Regions from separate parts of the Allobosea sp. UC22_33 genome, predicted to be linked through region 2. Evidence: predicted binding sites of a transcription regulator. Region 2 holds the regulator's gene; each other region holds the start of a gene.

Region 1 (5,664 bases), 2.3 Mb from region 2:
CCGGCGTTTCGACGACAGGCGTCTCGCCTTGCGTCAGCGCATCCTCGTTCAGCGCGACGGCGGGCTCGCTCGGGCCTTCCGCCTCGACTGTGGCCTCGACGGCATCGCTCTCGGCCGGAGCGGCTTCCGGCGGGGCGGCGATCTCCGCTTCACCAGCCACGACAGGCTTCGCCGGCTCGGTCGCGGCCGGAGGCGGCGCCAGCGGCACGGTGATCGCAGGCCCCGGACGCTTGATCGAGACATAGCCGAGCGAACGCAGGATCGAGGCGAAATCCTCGCCGGCGCAGCCGACGAGCGAGGTCATCGCGCCGGTCGCGACGAAGCCGTCCTGGTCGGCGGCGCCGGTCGGCGGCGTGCCCTGCGTGACGCCAGGGCGATAGGCGATCGCCGGGCGGATCAGGTCGGCGAGGCGTTCGAGAATGTCGACGCGCACGGCCCGCTCGCCGCAGACGCGGTAGCCGGCGGCCCGGTAGAGCCCCTTCGGCACGGCCTTGTCGACCGGGAAGGAGGTGCGGCCGGATGCCGCGAGATGGGCGATGTCGTCGAGCCCCGCCGTCTCCGGCCCGCCATGCTTCAGCGCCCAGAGCTGGGCGGCGAGTGCGCGCGGCGCCGGCTTCAGCAGCGCCGGCATGTAGATGTGGAAGGCGCCGAAGCGGATGCCGAGCTGGCGGAGCGCCGCGCGGCCTTCCTGGTCGAGGGCCTTCATCTCGTCGCCGACCTTGGAGCGCTCGAGCACACCGAGTGCCTCGGCCGCCTGATAGGCGATGCCGCGCGCGATGCCGGTGACGTTCTCGGCCGCTTCGAGGATCTGCACGGCGCCGAGCAGGCGGGTGATGTGATTCTTCACCCAGAGCGTGAGCCGGCCCTCGACCTGCTCGCGCGCGGGACCGGTGAGGTGCTCCTCGACCAGCAGGCGCAGCCGAGGCTCCAGCACCTTCTCGCCGGCCGTCAGGCGCGCGACCGGCTCGCCGGTCCAGCGCACCAGCCCGTCATGCGACAGCACGAAGGCATCGTCGCCCGCCAGCACGACGCGCGCCGCCCGGGCCTCGATCTCGGAGCCGAGCGCCTTCATCGCCGCCAGGTTCAGGGCCTTGACCTCGGAACCGCCGGCTTTCGGATCCGCCGTGAAGCGGAAGCCCTGCAGCATCCCCACATGCTGGCCCTCGACGAGCACGTCGCCCGTCGCAGTGACCTCAGCCTCCAACATCGCATTCTCCCGCAAGCGGCGCATCAACACGCTGGTGCGCCGATCGACAAATCTATGGGTCAGCCGCTCATGCAGAGCATCCGACAGCTTGTCCTCTACAAGACGCGCCATGCCCTGCCAATGCTCTGGATCAGGCAACCAGTCGGGACGGTTCGCGACATAGGTCCAAGTCCGGACCTGCGCGATCCGCGCCGAGAGGGTGTCGATCTCGCCATCGGTACGGTCGAGCGCGGCGAGTTGCGCCTGATACCAGTCGCTGTCGAGCCGGCCATGGCGCATCAATCGCAGATACAGCGTCGTCGCGAGATCCGCGTGCTGCATCGGCGATATCTTGCGATAATCCGGCAGCCCGCAGACCTCCCAGAGCCGCTCGACCGCCGCGCGTCCTTGCGCGAGCTTCGCGATATCCGGGTCCCGCGCCAGCACCTCAAGCGTCGTCATGTCCTCGGCGATCAGCGCCCGCGTCAGGCCCTGTTCCGAAGGTTGCATGTTCAGCGTGTCGAGCAAACCGCCGACCGAGCGCAGGTCGAGATCGGAATTGCGCCACTGCATCTGGCGGATCGGCTCGAAGCGGTGATTCTCGATCGCCTCGACCAGCTCCGCGTCGAAAGGCGGGCAGCGCCCGCTGGTGCCGAAGGTGCCGTCGCGCAGATGCCGCCCGGCCCGCCCGGCGATCTGGCCGAACTCGGCCGGGTTGAGCTTGCGGTAATGATGCCCGTCGAATTTCTTGTCGGCGGCGAAGGCGATGTGGTTGACGTCGAGATTGAGCCCCATGCCGATCGCGTCGGTCGCGACGAGATAATCGACATCGCCGGACTGGTAGATCTCGACCTGCGCATTGCGGGTCCGCGGGCTGAGCGCGCCCAGCACCACGGCCGCCCCGCCCTTCTGCCGGCGGATCAGCTCAGCGATCGCATAGACCTCCTCGACCGAGAAGGCAACGATGGCCGAGCGCGGCGCCAGCCTGGTGATCTTGCGGTCGCCGGCAAAGGTGAGCTGCGACAGGCGCGGGCGCGTCACGACATTCACGCCGGGCATGAGCTGCTCGATCAGCGGGCGCATCGTCGCCGCGCCGATCAGCATGGTCTCGGCCCGGCCGCGCCGGTTCAGCAGGCGATCGGTGAAGACATGGCCGCGGTCGAGATCGGAGGCGAGCTGGATCTCGTCGATCGCCACGAAATCGACCGCGAGATCGCGCGGCATCGCCTCGACCGTGCAGACCCAGAAGCGCGGCCGCTCCGGCTTGATCTTCTCCTCGCCGGTGACGAGAGCGACGGATTGCGCGCCGACCTTGTCGACCACGCGCTGATAGACCTCGCGCGCCAGCAGCCGCAGCGGAAGGCCGATCATCCCGGTGGGATGGGCGATCATGCGCTCGATGGCGAGATGGGTCTTGCCGGTATTGGTCGGGCCCAGCACGGCCGTGACGCTATTGGCGCGGGCGGCGGGCGGCAGCGAACGGAAAGGAAGCAAGGCGAAGGAGCCGATCTTCTCGCCCGCCCATGCGGGCGGGAGCGTGGACGGAGCTTATGCAGGTCTCAAACAGAAACCCGACAAGAACGAGTCTGGAACGAAGCAGGGGCGAATCGCTGACTCCGACAGAATCGGGTTTTGTTCCCTGTTCGGAGTCCATCCCATGGCGGCATGAGCCCTGTCGTCATCGCGCGCCCTCCCGAATGGCGTGGCAAGCGGCCCGAAGGCCGCCTGGCAAGAGTTCTATTTAAGCCTTTTCACCCCGGAAACGAGAGGCAAGGCGGATTTCGGGCCTACGCCCCTGCTTCAATGATGGGCGTGGTCGCACTGCCCGTGATCGGCGAGTGCCTCGATGATGGCGCAATCGCAGGCCGCGACACCGCCCGAGCAGGTCGTCGCGATCCGCTCCAATTCCTTCTCCAGCGAGCGCAGCTTCGCGATCTTGTCGCGGACCTCGTCGAGATGGGCGACCGAGATCGCATGCGCCTCGTCGCAGGCCATGCCGGGCGTGTCGGAGAGCTTCAGCAGCGTGCGGATGTTCTCGACCGCGAAGCCGAGATCGCGCGCATGCTTGATGAAGGCGAGCCGCTCGGCATGGCGCCGGCCATAGCGGCGCTGGTTGCCCTCGGAGCGTTCCGGCGACGGCAGCAGACCGACCTGCTCGTAATAGCGGATGGTCTCGACCTTGACCCCGGTGCGATCGGCGAGCGCGCCGATCGGCATCACGCGTTCGAGCCTGGCAGTCCCGGTCATGGCACCCTCCGAAAGCTATAGCTTCTGGAGCTTTAGATAATCCTACCCGACCCGTTTGCAAGCGCGATCAGGCGACGCCCATCGCCAAGAGGTCATGGACATGGACGAGCCCGGCCGGGCGATCTTCGGCATCGACCACGATCAGCGCCGTGATCCGGCTGCGATTGACCAGCTCCAGCGCCTCGACCGCGAGCGTATCAAGACCGACGCGGCGCGGATTCGCCGACATGATGTCGCGCGCCCTGAGCGAGGCACCGCCGCCCATCGCCGTCTTGCGGCGCAGGTCGCCATCGGTGACGACACCGGCGAGCCTGCCGTCCAGGTCCATCACCACGGCGCAGCCGAAGCCCTTGTCGGAAATCATCGCGATGACGTCCGGCAGCAGCGTGTCGAGGCCGATCAACGGCAGGTCGGCGCCGCGATGCATGATGCTCTCGACGGTCTTGAGCTGGGCGCCGAGCTTGCCGCCGGGGTGGTAGACGAAGAAATCCTGCCGCGAAAAGCCGCGCGCCTCCAGCAACGCCACCGCCAGCGCGTCGCCGAGCGCCATCTGCATCGTCGTCGAGGTGGTCGGCGCGAGCCCGTTCGGGCAGGCCTCCGTCGCCTTGGGCAGGACGAGCGCGATATCCGCCTCCTTGCCCAATGTGCTCTCGGCATTGGCCGTGATCGCAATCAAGCCGACGCGGAAGCGGCGGGTGTAGCCGACGAGCGCGGCAAGCTCGACCGCCTCGCCGGACCAGGACAGAGCGATCACCACATCCTCCGGCTGCACCATGCCGAGATCGCCATGGCTCGCCTCGGCCGGATGGACGAAATGCGCGGGCGTGCCGGTCGAGGCCAGCGTCGCCGTGAGCTTGCGCCCGACATGGCCGGACTTGCCCATGCCGGAGACGATCACGCGCCCGCTCGAAGCGCGGATCATCGCCACGGCCTCGGCGAAAGGCCCGCCCAGCCCATCCGCCAACGCGGCATGGAGCGCGTCGAGCCCGGCGCGCTCGGTGGCGATGGTGCGAAGGGCGGAATCGCGAATATCGGCTGTCATGGCCGGCGCTTTAACACAGCGGCCTTGGCCATTTCCACCGTCTGCCGACACATCCGGCCAACGTTGACGGCTCCTTAACCCTGTTCGTTCTAACTCCATTAACCATGCGCGCCACTCGCGCGCCTCGCCCTCTGGAGCTCTGCGACGCCCGTGTCCGGCCGCGCCACGACCCTGCTTCTGTCCGGCACGGCTTTGGCCGGGCTCGCGCTCGCCTGTACGACGGCGCAGGCGCAGCAGATGCCGCGCGGCAATCTCAGGACCGGCACCCCGGCCTATGTCGCGCAGCAGCCGGCAGCGCCTCAGCCCGCTCTCACGCCCGCCACCGCCGAACCGGAAGCCGTCCGCGATCCCGCCGGAATGATCCAGCGGCAAGGCTCGGCTGTCTCGGGACGGCAGCCGCCGCGCGCCAGCCAGCCGATCCAGGCGCCGGCGCTGCGCGGCGTCACCCAGCGCCAGTTCCGGCCGCCGCAGCCCGCCGTCACGGTCCTGCCGCCACCTCCCCCTCCGGCTCCGCCACCGCCCCGGCGCCGCTCGGCGAGCGAGGAAGACCCTTATGCCGCGCTCGGCATCCGGATCGGCTCGATCACCTTGCGCCCCTCGGTCACCAACTCGATCGGCTACGACACCAATCCGCAGCGCACATCGGCGCCGGGCACCAAGGGCTCGGCCTATAGCCGGCATGAGGGCGAGCTGGCGATCCAGTCCGACTGGAACGTCCACGAGCTCAAGGGCCAGTTGCGCGGCGGCTATCTCGAATTCTTCCGCGCCAAGGACGCCTCGCGCCCGGATGCCGAGGGCAATCTCGACCTGCGGCTCGACGCGACGCGCGACACCCGCATCCTGCTGGAATCGCGCCTCAGGCTCGATACGCAGCGGCCGGGCTCGCCCGACCTGACCGCCGCCGTCACCGGGCGCCCGCAGATCTACCAGTATGGCGCCTCTGCCGGCGTCACGCACGATATCAACCGGCTGCAATTGACGTTGCGCGGCTCGGTCGACCGCAGCGACTACGAAGACGCTCGTCTGTCGAACGGCGCCATGCTGTCGCAGAAGGACCGCAACATGACGCAGTACGGCGTCCGGCTGCGCGCCGCCTACGAGGTTACGCCCGGCTTCAAGCCCTTCGTCCAGGCCGAAATCGACCAGCGCGAATTCGACGAGAAGAGCGATTCCAGCGGCTATATGCGTT
Region 2 (5,664 bases):
GTGCATGGCTCCGACGGGCTCGACGAAATCACCACCACCGGCCCAACCCGCGTCGTCTCGCTGGAGAACGGCAAGATCGAAAGCTTCTCGATCAGCCCGGCCGATGTCGGTCTCGAGCCGGCCAAGCCCGAGGTGCTGCGCGGCGGCACGCCGGAAGAGAATGCGGCGGCGCTGAACGCCGCGCTCGCCGGAGAGAAGACCGGATTCCGCGATATCGCCGCCTTCAATGCGGCTGCGGCGCTGCTCATCGCCGGCAAGGCCGGGGATCTGAAGGACGGCTTCGCCCAGGCGACGGCCGCGCTCGATTCGGGCAAGGCCAGGGCGACGCTCGCCGCGCTCGTCAAAGCCTCGAACGCGTGAGGCCGGCATGACCGATATCCTCGCGAAGATCGAAGCCTATAAGCGGCGGGAGATCGCGGCTGCGAAAGCCGCGGTGCCGCAGGCCGAAATCGAACGCCGGGCCCACGCGGCTTCCAAGCCGCGCGGCTTTGCCGATGCGCTTGCCAGCAAGCTCGCACAGGGCTCACCCGCGCTGATCGCCGAAATCAAGAAGGCGAGCCCCTCCAAGGGCCTGATCCGCGCCGATTTCGACCCGCCCTCGCTCGCCCGCGCCTATGCGGCCGGCGGCGCGGCCTGTCTCTCCGTCCTGACCGACGCGCCCTCCTTCCAGGGCCAGCCGGACTTCCTGACGCAGGCGCGCGAGGCCGCCGGCCTGCCGGCGCTGCGCAAGGATTTCCTCTACGAGCCCTATCAGGTCTACGAGGCCCGCGCCTGGGGCGCCGACTGCATCCTGATCATCATGGCCGGCGTCGACGACGCTACCGCCAGGGCGCTGAACGAGACCGCGCAAGAGCTCGGCATGGACGTGCTCGTCGAGGTCCATGACGATGCCGAGCTCGACCGGGCGCTCAAGCTCGAAAGCCGCCTGCTCGGCATCAACAACCGCGACCTGCGCAGCTTCAATGTCGATCTCGCGGTGACCGAGCGGCTGGCGCCGCGCGTACCGGCTGACCGGATCGTGATCAGCGAGAGCGGCATCTTCACCCATGCCGACATCGCCCGACTCAACACGATCGGCGTCAACAGCTTCCTCGTCGGCGAAAGCCTAATGCGGCAGGCCGACGTCACCGCCGCGACGCAGGCGCTGCTCACGGGCAAGGCCGTCGCGGCGTGAGCAAGCTCAGCCATCTCGACGCCCAAGGCCAGGCGCATATGGTCGATGTCGGCGACAAGGCCGAGACGACCCGCATGGCAATCGCCGAAGGCCAAGTGGTGATGGCGCCGGAGACGATCGCGATCGTGCGCGAGGGCAATGCCAAGAAGGGCGACGTGCTCGGCACCGCGCGCCTCGCCGGCATCATGGCGGCGAAGCGCACGCATGAACTGATCCCGCTCTGCCACCCGCTGCTGCTGAGCAAGATCGCCGTCGACCTGGAGATCGACGAGGCCTTGCCGGGCGTGCGCGTGCGCGCCGAGGTCAAGATGAAAGGCCAGACCGGGGTCGAGATGGAAGCGCTGACCGCCGTCTCGGTCGCCTGTCTGACGGTCTATGACATGGTCAAGGCCGTCGACCGGGCGATGCGGATCGAGAACATCCGCCTGCTGCACAAGTCCGGCGGCCAGTCCGGCGATTACGAGGCTAAGCAGGTCTGATGGCGCTCACCCCGGTCCCCGTCGCGCGCAAGGCGCTGCTCGACAGCATTCCGGGGCCGACCGGGGCGGAAACCCAGCCGCTGGCGCAATGCGCCTGGCGGGTGCTGGCCAATGAGGTCAAGGCGCTGCGCACGCATCCGCCCTTCGCGAACTCGGCCATGGACGGCTATGCCGTGCGTGGCGACGAGATGGCGGAAGGCGTCTCGCTGACAGTCATCGGCGAATCCGCCGCCGGCCGGGCCTATGAAGGCACGGTCGGGCCGGGACAGGCGGTGCGCATCTTCACGGGCGCGCCGATGCCGGAGGGCGCCGACACGATCCTGATGCAGGAAGATGCGGACGGTGTCGGCAGCCCTGTGATCCGCGTGCGTGTGCCGCCGGCCAAGGGCAAGTTCCTGCGTGCCGCCGGGCTCGATTTCCACGAAGGCGACGTGCTGCTGCAAGCCGGGCGCGTGCTCGACAGCGCAGCGCTCGGGCTTGCCGCCGCGATGGGGCATCCGAACCTGCCCGTCCGGCGCAAGCCGCGCGTCGCGATCCTCGCCACCGGCGACGAGCTGGTGGCGCCGGGCGAGCCCGTCGGCCGCGACCAGATCGTCGCCTCGAATTCGTTCTCGCTCGCCGCTCTGGTCGAGAAAGCCGGCGGCACCGTGCTCGATCTCGGCATCGCTCGCGACGACCATGCCGACCTTGCTGCGAAAATCGAACAAGCCCGCGCCGCCGATGCCGATGTGCTGATCACGCTGGGCGGCGCCTCGGTCGGCGCGCATGACCTCGTGCAGGAAGCCCTGACGCGGGCCGGCATGGCGCTCGGCTTCTGGAAGATCGCGATGCGGCCGGGCAAGCCGATGATGACCGGGCGGCTCGGCCGCATGGTCGTGGTAGGCTTACCCGGTAATCCGGTGTCCTCGATCGTCTGCGGCCATCTCTTCGTGCTGCCCTTGATCGAGGCGCTGCTCGGCATCACTGAGGCCGATCGCGACCGCAGCGTCCCCGCCATTCTCGGCCGCGACATGCCCGGCAATGACGAGCGCGAGGACTATCTGCGTTCGGAGCTGGCGCTGACGCCGGAAGGCTGGGTGGCGACACCCTTCGATCGCCAGGATTCCTCGATGCTCGGCACATTGGCCCGGGCGCAGGCCCTGACGATCCGCCCGGCCCATGCCGCTCCGGCCAGGAAGGGCGCCCCCTGCCGGATCCTGCCCTTGCGGTAGCGGCTTGCGGAACACAAGCAGAACGCGTATGGTGTTCGTGCTTTGTTTCGAATCTGCGCATTGAGGGGCTGGCGGCGACCATGCTGACACGCAAGCAACATGAACTCCTGCGCTTCATTCAGGAACGCTTGCGCGAAAGTGGCGTGCCGCCCTCTTTCGACGAGATGAAGGACGCGCTCGACCTGCGCTCGAAATCCGGCATTCACCGCCTGATCATGGCGCTGGAAGAGCGCGGCTTCATCCGCCGCCTGCCGAACCGGGCACGCGCGCTCGAGGTCATCAAGATGCCGGACGGGCTCGGCGCGCCGCAGGCTCGCCCCCGTTTCAGCCCGGCCATCGTCCAGGGCGGCCTCGGCTCACAGCCGAGCGTCGCCAAGCCGCGCCCTGTCGAGGATGACAACCGGCATTCCATCGCCATTCCGGTCATGGGCCGGATCGCGGCGGGCACGCCGATCGCGGCGATCCAGAGCCGCAGTCATACCGTCTCGCTGCCGCCGGACATGCTCGGCTCCGGCGAGCATTACGCACTGGAAGTGCGCGGCGATTCGATGGTCGAGGCCGGCATTCTCGACGGCGACACCGTCGTCATCCGCAAACAGGACACCGCCAATACCGGCGATATCGTCGTGGCGCTGATCGACGACGAGGAAGCGACCTTGAAGCGCCTGCGCAAGCGCGGCTCCTCGATCGCGCTCGAGGCCGCGAACCCGGCCTACGAGACCCGCGTGCTCGGCCCGGACCGGGTCAAGATCCAGGGGCGCCTCGTCAACCTGATGCGGCGTTACTGAAGGCGCTCGGTATCGGCCTCGGCTTCGGTATCGACGGCCGGTGCCGGCGGCGCGATGGCAGGCTGATTGGCGGGGCGCGTCGTTGGCTCGGCCGGACGGCGTTCGCGCCGGCGGGTCCACGGGCGGTCGGCCGCGTTCGGCTCGGAGACATGGCTGCTCCAGCCCGATGCCGTGCGGTAGAGCGAGGTTGCGCCGTCGCGCGTGAGCGCCATGCGCTCGACGAGCCGGGCCTTGCAGGCCCCGCTCCAGGGGATGGCGGTAACGACGAGATCGGCCCGCTGGCAATCCTCGATGATGGCCAGGCGCTCTCGCGTATAGGAGACCGTGCGCTTGTCGGCGGTCTGCGCGACGCAAGCCAGCCGGTCGCAGGCGATGCCGGTGCGCAATGTCGGATCATCGGGCGAGCGGCTGTCGCCATCGGCGGCGAGCCATTGCTGCAGGACGAAACGGCTGGGCTTGCCCGCCACAACGAGGCGCCCGTCCGGGCCGCGTACCGCCAGCCCCGAGCCGTCGCGCTCGATCAGGATTTCCGGTCGCTCCGGCTTGCCGGCAATGGCCACGCCGCCGATCAAGGGCAAGACGGCCAGCCAGCGCCAGGCCGTGGTCCAGAGCGTCAGCCAGAGCAAGGTCACCGCGAAGCAGCCCAGCACGCCTGAGCCGAAGGCCGCGACCGTCACGGTGGAGTGGTCGATGGTCGCAACCCAGTGCGCGACCTTCAGTACGACGTCGGAGGCCAGCCCCATCAAGGCCCAGGCGGGCCAGTCCAGCCCGAACGGGTAGGCGAGCACGCCGAACACCGCCGCCGGCATCACGAAGAGCGAGACGAAGGGCAGCGCCATGGCGTTGCCGAGCAGGCCGAACGGATTGAAGATCTGGAAGTGGTAGGCGCCGAATGGCGCGGTCGCGGCCGTCGCCAGCATCGTGGTGACGAGGATGCCGAGCGCCGCCGTCCAGATCGGCCCGAGCGGCCAGGGCAATGCCGACGGCGGCTCGCTGCGGTCTCGCCTCTCCCAGCGCTCGGCGAAGGCGATCAAGGCAGCGACTGCGCCGAAGGACATCTGGAAACTCGGCCCGAGCAGCGCCTCCGGCTCGCGCAGCAGCACGATGATGGCGGCGAGCGCGAGATTGCGCATGCTGAGCGCGGCGCGATCGACCAGGATCGCGCCGAGCATGACCAGCGTCATGATCAGCGAGCGCTCCGTCGCGACATCGCTGCCCGAGAAGATGCAATAGCCTGTCGCGCCGATCATGGCGGCCACCGCCGCGATCTTCTTGACCGGCCAATGCAGCGCGACCGTCTGCGAGAGGGCCAAAAGTGCGCGGACAAGCCAGAAGATCGTGCCGGCGGCGAGCACCATGTGCAGGCCGGAGATCGAGACGATGTGGTAGATGCCGGCGGCGCGCAGGTCGTTGTTCGTGGCTTCGGTGATCAGGCCGCGCTTGCCGGTGACGAGCGCGGCGGCGACCGCACCGCCCTGCCCGCCGCCGACCTCAGCGATGCGTTTGGTCAAGGCATTGCGGGCGCGATCGATCATCACGTCGATCGCGAGGCGCGTCGGCATCGGAAAGGGCGCCGGCGCAAGCGCGATCTTGCCGGAGATGCTGCCGACCGCGCCGATCCCGCGGAAGAAGGCGTCGCGGCCGAAATCGTAACCGCCCGCCCGCGCTGGTCCGGGCGGCGGCAGCAGGCGCGCGGTCGCGACGATATGATCGCCCGGCGCCACCGAGCCCTGCCGGATATTGACCCGGACCCGCTTCGGCCTTTCGCCGGCCGGAACATTGGCGAGATCGGTCACCAGCAGCACGAGCCGCGCGCCCTTGTCGCGGGCTTCGACGCTCTCGACGAAGCCCGTCACCTTGCCGATACGAGGCCGCTCCAGCATGGGGGCGCCGATATCGGCCGTGCGCCAGACCCCGGCAGCGAAGCCCGCGAAGGCGGCGGCCGCAGCGAGGCAGGCCATCGATGCGACCGGGCGCATCCGCATGACGAAGGCCGCCGTGCCGCTCAGGGC
Region 3 (5,664 bases), 450 kb from region 2:
GAATGAATCGAAGAATTGCCGCCAGAATTCCCCAGAGCAGAGCGCTGGGAACGCCGACCGCCCAGAGGCCGCAACCAATCACCACGCCAAACCCTGCGTTGACGATGAGCTGCGTGAGGAACAGCCGGCTGAGGCGCTTGGCGGCGTCGTCGAACGCGGCCGTGGTCTTCTGCAGGTCGTAGGTGCCAGTCAATCGGATGAACCGGTTTCGAAGATCTTCGCGCTTCAAAAGGATGAAGACCACGAAGATCAGCACGATGCCCGTCGTCGTCAGAGGGTGGATCAAAGGAGATAGAAAGGCCTGCAGTGTTTCGAGCGCACCGGGCTCCGGTTGATGGACTTCAACTGGAATTGGGCGTCCGTCTCGCGCAGGGCTCGGCCGCTCGTCGGGAGCAGACGGATTTGCCTTAGGACGGTTGAGCTCCTTCCCCAGGTCCTGCAGGACATCCGCGGCACGGCTCAAAACCCCACTCTCGGGCCCCGAACCTTTCAGGGCGGCGATCTTAGCGCGGATCGTGCTCTGATAGGTCGGTAGATCACTGGCCAGCTGCGTCGCCTGGCCGAGCATCGCCATGGTCAAGGCCGCCAATATTGCGAAGGCGATCAATACGACGGCAAACACCGCCAGCGCTCGCGGAACACGCAGCTTCTGCAGACCTTTGACAAGCGGCGCCAAGACGAAGCTGAACAGGATTGCGAGCGCCACCGGGACGAAAACCTCACGCCCGAAATATAGCGCAGCGATCACAAACGCGCCGATGGCAACGTTTGCGAGCCCGTCGGCTGATGACCTCACCGCTGGTCTCGCGTCGGTGGATGAAGGCTCGATCGCGGGCATCGCCTGATATCCTTCAAACTCAGCGCCGGCGTGGTGTTCTCGACGGAAGTTCGTTCGTCGCACGAGTTATTGCTTTGGCGGTTGGATCTAGCTCCCCGCCCAGGCGCAACGGGGTTTAGCGGTACGTGTTCCCTAATCCCGACCTCGAAAGGGTTGAGGCAGGAGAATGGAGAACGGGCGGTGGGGTACCGTTGTTATACGCGTCGACGCGCTGCGCTGAAGCTCTCAACATGTGCAGTCTCTGACTCCTCCCACCCGAAGACGCTTCGGCCGCCGTATTCCGCGGATCGACGGCGCTCCTCGGCGACATATTCGACAAATGTCGGACCGGTCGTACTCCGCTCCAGCCGACGGCTCTCACTGTCCAGCCGCGCAATGGCGGCGAGGCGGTCGTCCTGGCCGATCTTTGCCCGATCGACGGCCGACCGCAGGACAGCGATGGTCTGGTCGTAGACCTTGGTTGGCACTGCGAAGGGCTGTCGATCCTTGCCGCCTTTGGCGAGAGAGAAGCGCGCCGGATCACTGAAACGGCAGGGCGCGCCATGCAGTACTTCCGCGACCATCGCAAGAGACCGCACGGTGCGCGCGCCGATGCCGGGCACGAGCAGCAGCTCGGAAAAGTCTTCTGGCCCCCGATCGGCTGCTGCAGCCAATGCCCCGTGCAGTCGTCGCGTTATGACGTCCTTGGGCCTTACATCATGGTGCGCCGGCATCACGAGATGCGGGAGGGTTAGCTGCGGGGCGTTTTCATTCGCAATGGGGCGCGCCGGCTGTAGCGCCTCCAACTCCCTGACGATCCTGTCCGGTCCCTGATCGCGCAGCATCGCGACCTGCGCATCGCGGGCGCGCTCGGCGCGCGCATCGGTCAGATTGACGATGCTGCCGGTATTATGCCCCTCGATCGCGGCGTGGGGTGCTTCGACGAAACTGCCAAGCCCCTCGGAATGCCAATGATAGCGCCGTGCCAGGCCGCCGTCGCCGTTCATGCCCTGTTGCACAACCGTCCAACGGCCGTCATCGGTTACAAAGAAGCCGTGCAGATAGAGGTCGAAGCGGTCCTGCACCGCCGCGCTGTCGACCTTGGCGACGAGCCTGCTTGCCTGCGCCAAGGCTGTCCCGTCAAACCCCACCTTCGCGCCAATCTGTTCCAGCTCGGCCGGTGTCCGACGGGAATGATTGCCTCGCCCCCCGCACACATGCAGCCCTAACTCACCGGCCAGCGGCTTCAGACCTCGTTTCAACGCTCCGATGACGCTGGTCGTAATGCCTGAAGAATGCCAATCCATGCCCATGATCGTGCCGAACGACTGGAACCAGAAGGGATGCGCCAGTCGCCGCAGCAGCTCGTCGCGCCCGTATTGCTGGATGACGGCTTCGCAGATCACACCACCTAGCCGGACCATGCGCTCACCGAGCCAGAGCGGCACACGCCCGTAGTGCAGGGGAAGATCGGCACTGCCCGATCGCTTTGTCATTGTTCACCAGAACGAATTAGGAACAAGCGAATATATACGTCGGTTCCCGCTCCTTAACCATCTCGAGCGGACGGCGCCGGAACTTGGAACAGTTCCACTTCGTTCAGTGAGCGTCCGAAGGCGCGCAAACCGAAGTATTCACCTCTGACCCATCGAGGTGAGCCTTCAGCGCCACGCAACTGCTCGCATCAGATAACGAGGATCATGACCCATGGCCCGCTCCCCCCGCGATGTCCCAGCAAAAGCCAAAACCACCTCAGGAGAGGGCGGCGAGCTGCACCAGTCGACGTCGGCGCCGGAGGCTCGCATCACGACCAATCATGGGATTCCGGTCAGCGACAATCAGAATTCGCTGAAGGCTGGCGGTCGCGGTCCGACGCTGCTGGAAGATTTCGTACTCCGTGAGAAGATTCAGCATTTCGACCACGAGCGCATCCCGGAGCGCATCGTCCACGCTCGCGGTTCGGCCGCTCATGGCTTCTTCGAACTGACGGAGTCGCTCGGCGATTTCACCCGCGCGAAGGTGCTGACCGAGGTCGGAGTCAAGACCGAGGTCTTCACCCGCTTCTCGACGGTCGTCGGCGGAGCAGGCTCGGTCGATACGCCCCGCGACGTGCGCGGCTTCGCGGTGAAGTTCTACACGAAGGAAGGGAACTGGGACCTCGTCGGCAACAATATCCCGGTCTTCTTCATCCAGGACGCGATCAAGTTTCCCGACCTGATCCATGCCGTGAAGATGGAGGCCGATCGCGGCTACCCGCAGGCCGCCAGCGCCCATGATACCTTCTGGGACTTCATCGGGCTGATGCCGGAATCGACCCATATGATCATGTGGGCGATGTCGGACCGGACCATCCCACGTTCGCTTCGGATGATCGAGGGTTTCGGCGTCAACACCTTCCGCCTGCTGAACGACAAGGACGAGCCGACCTTCGTTAAGTTCCATTGGCGGCCGAAGCTCGGCACGCAATCGACCTGCTGGGACGAGGCGGTGAAAATCGCCGGCGCCGACCCGGACTACCATCGCCGCGATCTGCATGAGGCCATAGCCAAGGGTGACTTCCCCGAGTGGGACTTCGGCGTGCAGCTGTTGAGCCAGGATGAAGCCGACGCGCTGCCCTTCGACATCCTCGACGCTACCAAGGTGATCCCGGAGGAACTGGTGCCGATCCGCATGATCGGCCGCATGGTGCTGAACCGCAACCCGGACAATTTCTTCGCCGAGACCGAGCAAGCTGCCTTCCTGCCAACCAATATGCCGCCTGGCATCGATGTGTCGGAGGACCCGCTCCTGCAAGGCCGGCTGTTCTCCTATCAGGACACGCAGCTCTCCCGGCTCGGGACTGTGAACTTCCATCAGATCCCCATCAACCGGGCCAAGGGCTGCCCTTTCCAGAACCTGCAGCGCGACGGACAAATGCAGACGCAAGTCTTCACCGGACGCGCGAATTACGAGCCGAACAGCCTTGCCGAGGCTGGCGAGGACGGCGGCCCGCGCGAGGATCCTGTCGGCGGCTTCCGGACGGCGACGATCCCGGTTGAGGAGCATAAGGTTCGGCTGCGCGCGGAGAGTTTCGCTGACCACTACAGCCATGCCCGGCTGTTCTTCCGCTCGCAGAGTAAGATCGAGCAGGCCCACCTCGCGAGCGCACTCGTCTTTGAGCTGTCGAAGGTCACGCTGGAGCATGTCCGCAACCGCGTGATGTCTAACCTCGTCAATGTCGATGAAGCGCTGGCGCAGCGCGTTGCTGACGGACTCGCCATGTCCCTGCCGAAGGGTTCGAAGCCTGCAGCGATCCCGATGGACATGGAGCCATCGCCGGCACTTCGCATCGTCGGTAAGTACCCCGAGACCCTGAAGGGCCGGACCGTCGGGATACTTGTCTCTGATGGGGCGGACGGAGCCCGGATCACGGCCGTCAAGGCCGCCGTCGAAGGCGATGGCGGAGCCGTCAAGATCGTCGCGCCGAAGATTGGCGGCGTGAAACTCAAGGATGGGAAGACGCTCAAGGCCGACGGCCAACTCGCCGGCACCCCGTCTGTGCTCTTTGACGCGGTCGCCATCATTCTGTCCGAAGCTGGCTGCGCCGCATTGATGAAGGAAGGCGCGGCAATCGATTTCGCCAAGGACGCCTTCGGGCATCTCAAAGCGATCGGCTACAGTGCTGAAGCCAGGCCGCTGCTCGACAAGGCCGGAGTCGAGCAGGATGAAGGGATCGTGGCGTTGGACAAAAAGGTCGACGCCTTCCTGAAACCAGCGCGTACGCGCCAGTGGGCTCGAGAAGGCAAGGTTCGCATGCTGGCGTGATTTCTTGTTGCCGGCTGTGCGCAACTAGCTTGCGGCCAAAGCGGTGTGTCGTTCGATGGTCGCGATCAGCGAGGCGCGCCGCCCTTTCGCAAATGAACAGATCCGTCGCTCGATCGCGACGGGTCTACGCACGTGGGTAACGACCCGGCCGTTATTCTGCTTTGAGATTATCCGCGGACTGCTTGCCCGACCTTTTGTCGGCAACGAGTTCGTACGACACTTTCTGGCCGTCGTTCAGGCTACGGAGACCGGCGCGCTGACCGCACTGATGTGAACGAACACGTCGTTTCCGCCGCCATCAGGCGTAATGAAGCCATAACCCTTGGTCTCGTTGAACCATTTCACAGTGCCGCTAGCCATTTCCATCTCCAAAGTGAAGCGCCAGCATGTGCCAACGTCGGTTTCTCGGCAAGTTAGGGGCTGGCGCAGGAACTTCTGGATCGCGAGGCAGTCTCCCTAGGAGCACATAAAATTTGGAGGTGCTCGATGACCAACCGCCAGGATCCGGATATTCGCGAGGCCAACGCACGAGCCGACAGGCAGACGGAAGGCCCGGGCGGCGGGGTTGTCGCTCCGATGCACCCAGACAGGCATACGACCACTGACCCTGCCGTGGAAACGCCCGTCGAAGGTCGTCAGGGATTTCTGGGCCGCCCGGTGCTGGCGGTGCTCCTGGGCGGCCTTATTTTAGCTGGGCTTGCTTGGATCGTCGTTCACTACCTGGCTCGATGATAGCCTGATATGCCCGCTGCGGGCGGGATGCGTCTGAGACCTAGCCGCGGTCAAGAAGATGTCGGTAGGAACGTGGGTTTTTGTGGCAGTCGCGCCTCAATTACCCATCTCACGTTCCGCAACGGAGACGAACTTAACGCCGCCCTGGATCGAGCGATCTATCCCGCAGGATGCGCGAGGGGTCGATGAAGAACGAGAGCTCGAAACCATCAATGTCACGGTCGAGCTTTCTGAGCGGTCATTTGCAGTTGATATCGCAGCCAGCCGGAGCACTCGGCGATCAGGGCATGATGTTCCGAGCGGCAGTGGAG
Region 4 (5,664 bases), 290 kb from region 2:
TTGAACGAGTAGTAGACCTGCGAATTGTAGGGATAGGAGAAGGTCGAGTAATTGAAGCGCTTCTTGATGTCGTTGTAGTAGCCGAGCACGCTGAGCTTGCCGAGCGCGAAATCGGCGTCGCTATAGCGCAGCGACACCGACTTGGTGTCCTCCAGCACGCTCTGGCCGGTATAGAGCTGCGTCCGGTCCGGCCGCGCGAAGGGGGCGGCGTAGTTGGTCAGATATTTCGGGTCCTGGTCGAAGCCGATCCAGGAGGCGTTGAACTCGATGCGCTTGCCGCCCGCGAAATCATAACCGAGCTTGGCGAGCAGGTTGCCGGCCTTGTAGCGATCGCCGCCACCCTGGCCGAGCAGGCCGTCCGACGGCAATTCGCGCCCGGCGCCGTCATAGGTGCGGCCGGCGCCGCGGATCTGGCCCGAGAACAGGTAGTCGATGCCATCCGGGACCTTGCCGGAGACCGTGACCGAAGTTTCCGGCGCGAGCGAACGGCCTAAATTCTGGGTGAAGCCGCGGATCGCGGTGTTGACCGTGACGCGCGGCTTGCCCTCGGCTGCCTTCCGCGTGATGAAATTGACCGTGCCGCCGGTCGCGCCCGCGCCGTACAAGCTGGAGGCGCCGGCGACGACCTCGATCCGCCCCACCGTGTTGAGATCGATCAGCGAAAGGATGCGCGAGACGTCGCGCAGCGGCGTGTTCATCGGCACGCCGTCGATCATCACCAGCAGGTCGCGGCCGCGATAGTTCTCCGAGGCGCTGGAGACCGTCTGCGTCGACATCGAATAGCCCGGCACCAGCTTGCCGAGCGCGGCAGCGGCGTTGGGGCTGAACTTCATCTGCTGCTCGATCTCCGTCCGGTCGATGACCTGCACGGATTGCGGCGTCTCGGCCGTGCTGCGTTCGGCGCGGGCGGCGGTCACCGTGATCGTGTCGAGATCGATCGTTGTCGGCGCATTCGCGGCGCGGCCCGATCCGGCAGGGCGCGCTGCGGACTCCCGCGAAACCTGCGCGACCGCCACCGAGGAGGCGAGGAGGGCCACGAGGCTGGTGGCGAGGCTGATCGATCTGGTCATGGTTCTACCTGGCGGCGCTGGCTGCGGTCCTGCCCATGTGTTGGGCAGGAATGCGAAGCCGTTCTGATGGCGGATTACTTGTGTCGTCTCAGAATTCGTTCTTTAGAATTATAGTAAAGTAGCTTGATTTCATTGCAGATTCGGTCTTGGGTGAGGTCCGTGATCGATTTCAGTTGTTGCTGTAATGATGTTTCTGCGGTCTAAGCTTGGACTTCCGCGAACGCGCTATAGGACTGAGACGAATCCGGTGTCGAAAACGGGAGATGTGGCTGTCGCGACACGCCCGGGGCGTGAGGCGGCGCCTGAATCGCAGAATTTCGTGCCGTTCTGGCTGGTCTCCGCCGGTGTAGGCCGCGACGAGGCGAGCACGCTGTCGCGACGCATCCTCGGCCGCACCGTCGCTCGCGAAGCTGCGGCGCCCGATCTGCCCCTGCCTTTCGATGCCCGCTGCATCCTGACCACGCGCCCCGATATCGGCCTGCGCTCCTGCTTCGCCCCGGCGGCGCACTGGGTCTGGCGGCCGGAGCGAGCCGGGGAGGGAGCCCGCTACATCCTCGTCCGCCCGGCCGAGGGGCGCGTCGTGATCCGGCAGGGCGACAGGCGCATCGCGCTCCGGGCTCGCGAGGCGGCGGCGCTCGCTCTCGACCAGCCGACCGAGTTCGTCCTGGCCCAGCCCGGCCGCATCGATGTGATCGAACTCGATCGGGCCTTGTTGCCTTCGCTCGGGGACGATTCCGCGCTGATGCAGGTCATCCCGCGCTCCAATCCGGGCTTGCAGGCGCTGGCGCATTACGGCGCGCTCCTGTTGCGCGGCCTGCTGCCCTTGAACTCCGCCGATCTCCAGGCCCTCGCCAAGGGCCATGTCCACGATCTCATCGGCGCGGCCCTCTCGGATCGCGGATCCGCGGTGCCGGCCGCGATGGCCGACCGGCGGGCCGGCCGCCTCGCCGCCATCAAGGCCGATATCGAGGCCCGGCTGGAGCGGCGCGAGCTCGGCGTCGAGATGATCGCGTCCCTGCACGGCGTCAGCGCGCGCGTCGTCCAGAAGCTGTTCGAGGCCGAGGGCCGGACCTTTTCCGACTATGTGCTGGAGCGCCGCCTCGACCGTGCCTGGCACCGGCTGGTCACGGCCGAAGGCGCGACGCTCACCATCAGCGCCGTCGCCTATGAGGTCGGCTTCGGCGATCTCTCCTATTTCAACCGCTGTTTCCGCAAGCGCTTCGGCCGCCCGCCCTCGCAGGTGAAGGCGCAGGCCGTCAGCGGAGAGGCCTGAGAGCCCGGCGGACACTCAGCCCTCATCGTGAGACTGCCCGGGAATGATGCTGGTCATTTCAGGCGTTTGAGTTTTGACCTGAAAGGCGCGGGTCATCCCGGACGGAGCGAAGCGGAGATCCGGGATCCATTCCGGAGCGCTTCCGACCAAGATTCAGGCATGGATCCCGGGTCTCCCTTCGGTCGCCCGGGATGACCAGCGCATTTCTGCGATCAAATACTCTTTGAAATCATGATGCTAACTCGCGGCCAAACTCTGATGAGCACTCAGGGGATTTCCAAACGGCCTCCGCTCCGCGTCATCCGCTGACAGGGGCATGGGGACGGCCGGAAGACTCGACTCGCCTTCCGGCGGGGAGCGTTCTATAAAAGAACAAAGAGAGAACAATTATCGTGCTCCCATGCCGGAAACCGCCCCGACCCTGTCCGATCTGCGCCGCAGCCTTGCCGAGGCCGCTTTACGGAGCGGCCCGGCCGCGGCCGGCCGGATCGACCTGGGCGTCCCCGCTCTGGACGAGGTCCTGAACGGTGGGCTCGCGCGGGCCGCGCTGCACGAGGTCTACGCCGCCGAGGTCGCGGATCTCGCCGCTGCGACCGGGTTTGCGCTCGGCCTCGCGCTGCGGGCGGGGCGGATCGACCGGAAGGGGGGCGGAGGCCCAATCTTCTGGGCGCGGCAGGATTTCGTCGATGCCGAGGCCGGGCGGCTCCATGCACCGGGGTTGAACGAGCTCGGCCTCGATCCGGCGCGCCTGCTCCTGGTGCGGGCGCGAGACGGCGAGGGTGTGCTGCGGGCCGGGGCCGAGGCGGCGCGCTGTGCCGCGCTCAGCGCCGTGCTGATCGAACCCTGGGGCGAGCCGCGCCCTTTCGACCTGACGGCGAGCCGCCGCCTGGCTCTGGCGGCGGAAGCCTCGGGCGTGCCGGTTCTGCTGCTGCGCGTCGCAGCGGCCGAGGCTCCAAGCGCGGCGCGCACGCGCTGGCAGGTGAGGGCGCTCGCCTCGCGGGCGCTGGAGGCGAATGCGCCGGGGGCGCCGGCCTTCGCCCTGAGATTGCTGCGCCAGCGCGGCGGCGCGGCCGAGCGTGAGTGGCGTGTGGAGTGGGACCGTGACCGACATTGCTTTGCGGAACGCAGCCTTTTCGATCGATCTGCCCGGACAGACCATGCCGCGCCGCTATCTCGCCCTCTGGTTCCCCTTTCTGGCGACGGACAGATTGCGGCGGACGGGCGCGATTCCGGCCTCCGGCGCACTGGCTGAGAAGCCGCATGTGCTGACCGAGATGCAGGGCAATGCCCTGCGCCTCGTCGATTGCGATAAGCGCGCCGTCGCTCTCGGCCTGACACGAAATATGACGCTGGCCGATGCCCGCGCCCGCATCCCCGATCTCGTCGCGCTGGAGACTCAAGCCCAGGCCGATCGCGAATTCCTCGAAGCGCTCGCCGGCTTCTGCGACCGCTTCACCCCGCTGGTCGCTCTCGACGCGCCTGATGGCCTGATGCTCGACATCACCGGCTGTGCCCATCTCTTCGGCGGCGAGACCGGGCTCGGCAACCTGGCCGCGCGCGCCATGCAGCGGGGCGGCCTTCAGCTCAAGGCCGCCATCGCCGGCACGCCCGACGCCGCCCGCGCCTGCGCCCGCCATGGCCGCGGCGGCATCGTCCCGCCCGGGCAGGAGGAGGCGCTGCTACGTTCGCTGCCGACCGCAGCGTTGGATACGGACGCCGATACCGTGATCGCGCTCTCCCGCGCCGGCTTGAAGACGCTCGACCATCTCGCGGAGCGCCCCTCGGAAACGCTCTCCGCCCGCTTCGGCGAGGCGCTGGCGGTCAAGCTCCGGCGCATCCTCGGCCATGAGGACCGTCGCATCACGCCCTTGCGCCCGCCGCCCGATTGCGTGGTCGAGCGTCATTTCGCCGAGCCTTTCGCCGATACCGCGAGCCTCGAGGCTGTCGTCGTCAGGCTGATCGGGGAGGCGGCGCGGGTGCTGGAAGCGCGCGGCGAGGGCGGGCGCGTCTTCGAACTCGGCTTCTTCCGCAGCGACGGCACTGTCCGCCGCCTCGCCATGGAGACCGGCCGCCCGTCGCGCGACGCAAAGGCGCTGCTGCGGCTCTATCGCGAGCGCATCGAGACGTTGTCTGACCCGCTCGACCCCGGTTTCGGTTTCGATGCGATCAAGCTCGCCGTGCCGCTTTGCGAGCCGCTCGACACGCCCCAGCACAGCCTCGACGGCCGCGCCATCGAGGAGGAAGCGGTCGCCGATCTGGTCGACCGGCTCGTCACCCGCTTCGGCCGCGACCGGGTGCTGCGCTTCGCGGCGCAGGACACGCATCACCCCGTCAGAGCCGCGAAAGCGCTTTCGGCTGCCGCACCATTACCTGAGGCGGCATGGTCTGCGCCGGAGCCGCAGGAGCCGCCGGCCCGCCCGCTCCAGCTTTTCGAGCCGCCCCAGCCGGTCGAGGCGATCGCGGAGGTGCCGGACGGACCGCCGATCCGCTTCCGCTGGCGCCGTCTGACCCATGACGTCGCCCGCGCCGAAGGCCCCGAGCGCATCGCTCCCGAATGGTGGCGCGACGGCTCGGACGAGCCGATGCGCGACTATTACCGCGTCGAGGATGCGCAAGGTCGCCGCTTCTGGCTCTACCGCATCGGTTTCTACGAGGCCGACAGCGCCCCGCCGCGCTGGTTCCTGCACGGGCTCTTCGCATGAATCAGATTGCGAATGCCTTCGCCGAACCTGTTGCCGCCACGCATTTTTCCTTCCTGCGCGGCGCCTCGCCGGGGCCGCATATGGTGCTGACGGCGCTGCTGCTCGGCTATTCCGGCATCGGCATCGCCGACCGCAACACGGTGGCCGGCGTCGTGCGCGCCTGGGCGGCACTGAAGCAATTGCGCGAGGAGGGTCTGCCGGCGCCCGACAAGATCAGGGAGGGCGGCAGCCCCGGCGAATATTACTGGGTTGAGAACCCCGAATTCGCCGGGTTGCCTTTCACGCCTGAGGAGATGAAAGCGAAGGCGGAGCGCTTCAAGCTCGCGACCGGCACCCGTCTCGTCTTCGCCGACGGCACGCCCGACATCGTCGTCTATCCCGCCAACCGTGCCGGCTGGGGTCGCCTTTGCCGCTTGCTCAGCCATGGCAACCTCAATGAGGGCGTGAAGAAGGGCGAGTGCCATCTCGTCCTCGACGACCTCCTGAACGATGCCCGCGACCTGCTGCTGATCCTGATGCCCGCGCGCAGCCTCGATGGCCTGCCCAATCTGCTCGCCCGGCTGGACGACGCCGCGCCCGGCGCTGTCTGGCTCGCCGCCAGCATGCATCGGCGCGGCGA

What was found. Region 2 encodes LexA, which represses DNA repair genes until DNA is damaged. Its sites were predicted from a motif close to TGTTCNNNNTGTGTTCNG; they were not measured.
Region 1: ACFJGT_RS20895 (helicase-related protein) is a predicted target of LexA. The motif match lies at 2,763-2,780, and genes of this name have one in related genera.
Region 3: ACFJGT_RS11635 (DUF763 domain-containing protein) is a predicted target of LexA. The motif match lies at 2,321-2,338, and genes of this name have one in related genera.
Region 4: ACFJGT_RS08145 (ImuA family protein) is a predicted target of LexA. The motif match lies at 2,712-2,729, and genes of this name have one in related genera.

What each region holds. Positions count from the first base shown of each region.
Region 1 covers NZ_CP170556.1:4,310,126-4,315,789, forward strand. Annotated here, with positions in the region: gene ACFJGT_RS20895 (helicase-related protein) at 1-2,680, opposite strand, end outside; gene ACFJGT_RS20900 (helix-turn-helix domain-containing protein) at 2,987-3,406, opposite strand; gene ACFJGT_RS20905 (SIS domain-containing protein) at 3,501-4,475, opposite strand; gene ACFJGT_RS20910 (outer membrane beta-barrel protein) at 4,626-5,664, shown strand, end outside.
Region 2 covers NZ_CP170556.1:2,001,945-2,007,608, reverse strand. Annotated here, with positions in the region: gene trpD (anthranilate phosphoribosyltransferase) at 1-360, shown strand, start outside; gene trpC (indole-3-glycerol phosphate synthase TrpC) at 368-1,174, shown strand; gene moaC (cyclic pyranopterin monophosphate synthase MoaC) at 1,171-1,653, shown strand; gene glp (gephyrin-like molybdotransferase Glp) at 1,653-2,864, shown strand; gene lexA (transcriptional repressor LexA) at 2,945-3,652, shown strand; gene ACFJGT_RS09510 (ComEC/Rec2 family competence protein) at 3,646-5,664, opposite strand, start outside.
Region 3 covers NZ_CP170556.1:2,449,203-2,454,866, reverse strand. Annotated here, with positions in the region: gene ACFJGT_RS11640 (AI-2E family transporter) at 1-838, opposite strand, end outside; gene ACFJGT_RS11635 (DUF763 domain-containing protein) at 1,033-2,313, opposite strand; gene ACFJGT_RS11630 (catalase) at 2,525-4,621, shown strand; partial or broken gene ACFJGT_RS11625 (cold-shock protein) at 4,773-4,981, opposite strand; gene ACFJGT_RS11620 (hypothetical protein) at 5,108-5,353, shown strand; gene ACFJGT_RS11615 (hypothetical protein) at 5,569-5,664, opposite strand, start outside.
Region 4 covers NZ_CP170556.1:1,712,485-1,718,148, forward strand. Annotated here, with positions in the region: gene ACFJGT_RS08135 (TonB-dependent receptor) at 1-1,070, opposite strand, end outside; gene ACFJGT_RS08140 (helix-turn-helix domain-containing protein) at 1,318-2,343, shown strand; gene ACFJGT_RS08145 (ImuA family protein) at 2,744-3,595, shown strand; gene ACFJGT_RS08150 (Y-family DNA polymerase) at 3,501-5,045, shown strand; gene ACFJGT_RS08155 (error-prone DNA polymerase) at 5,042-5,664, shown strand, end outside.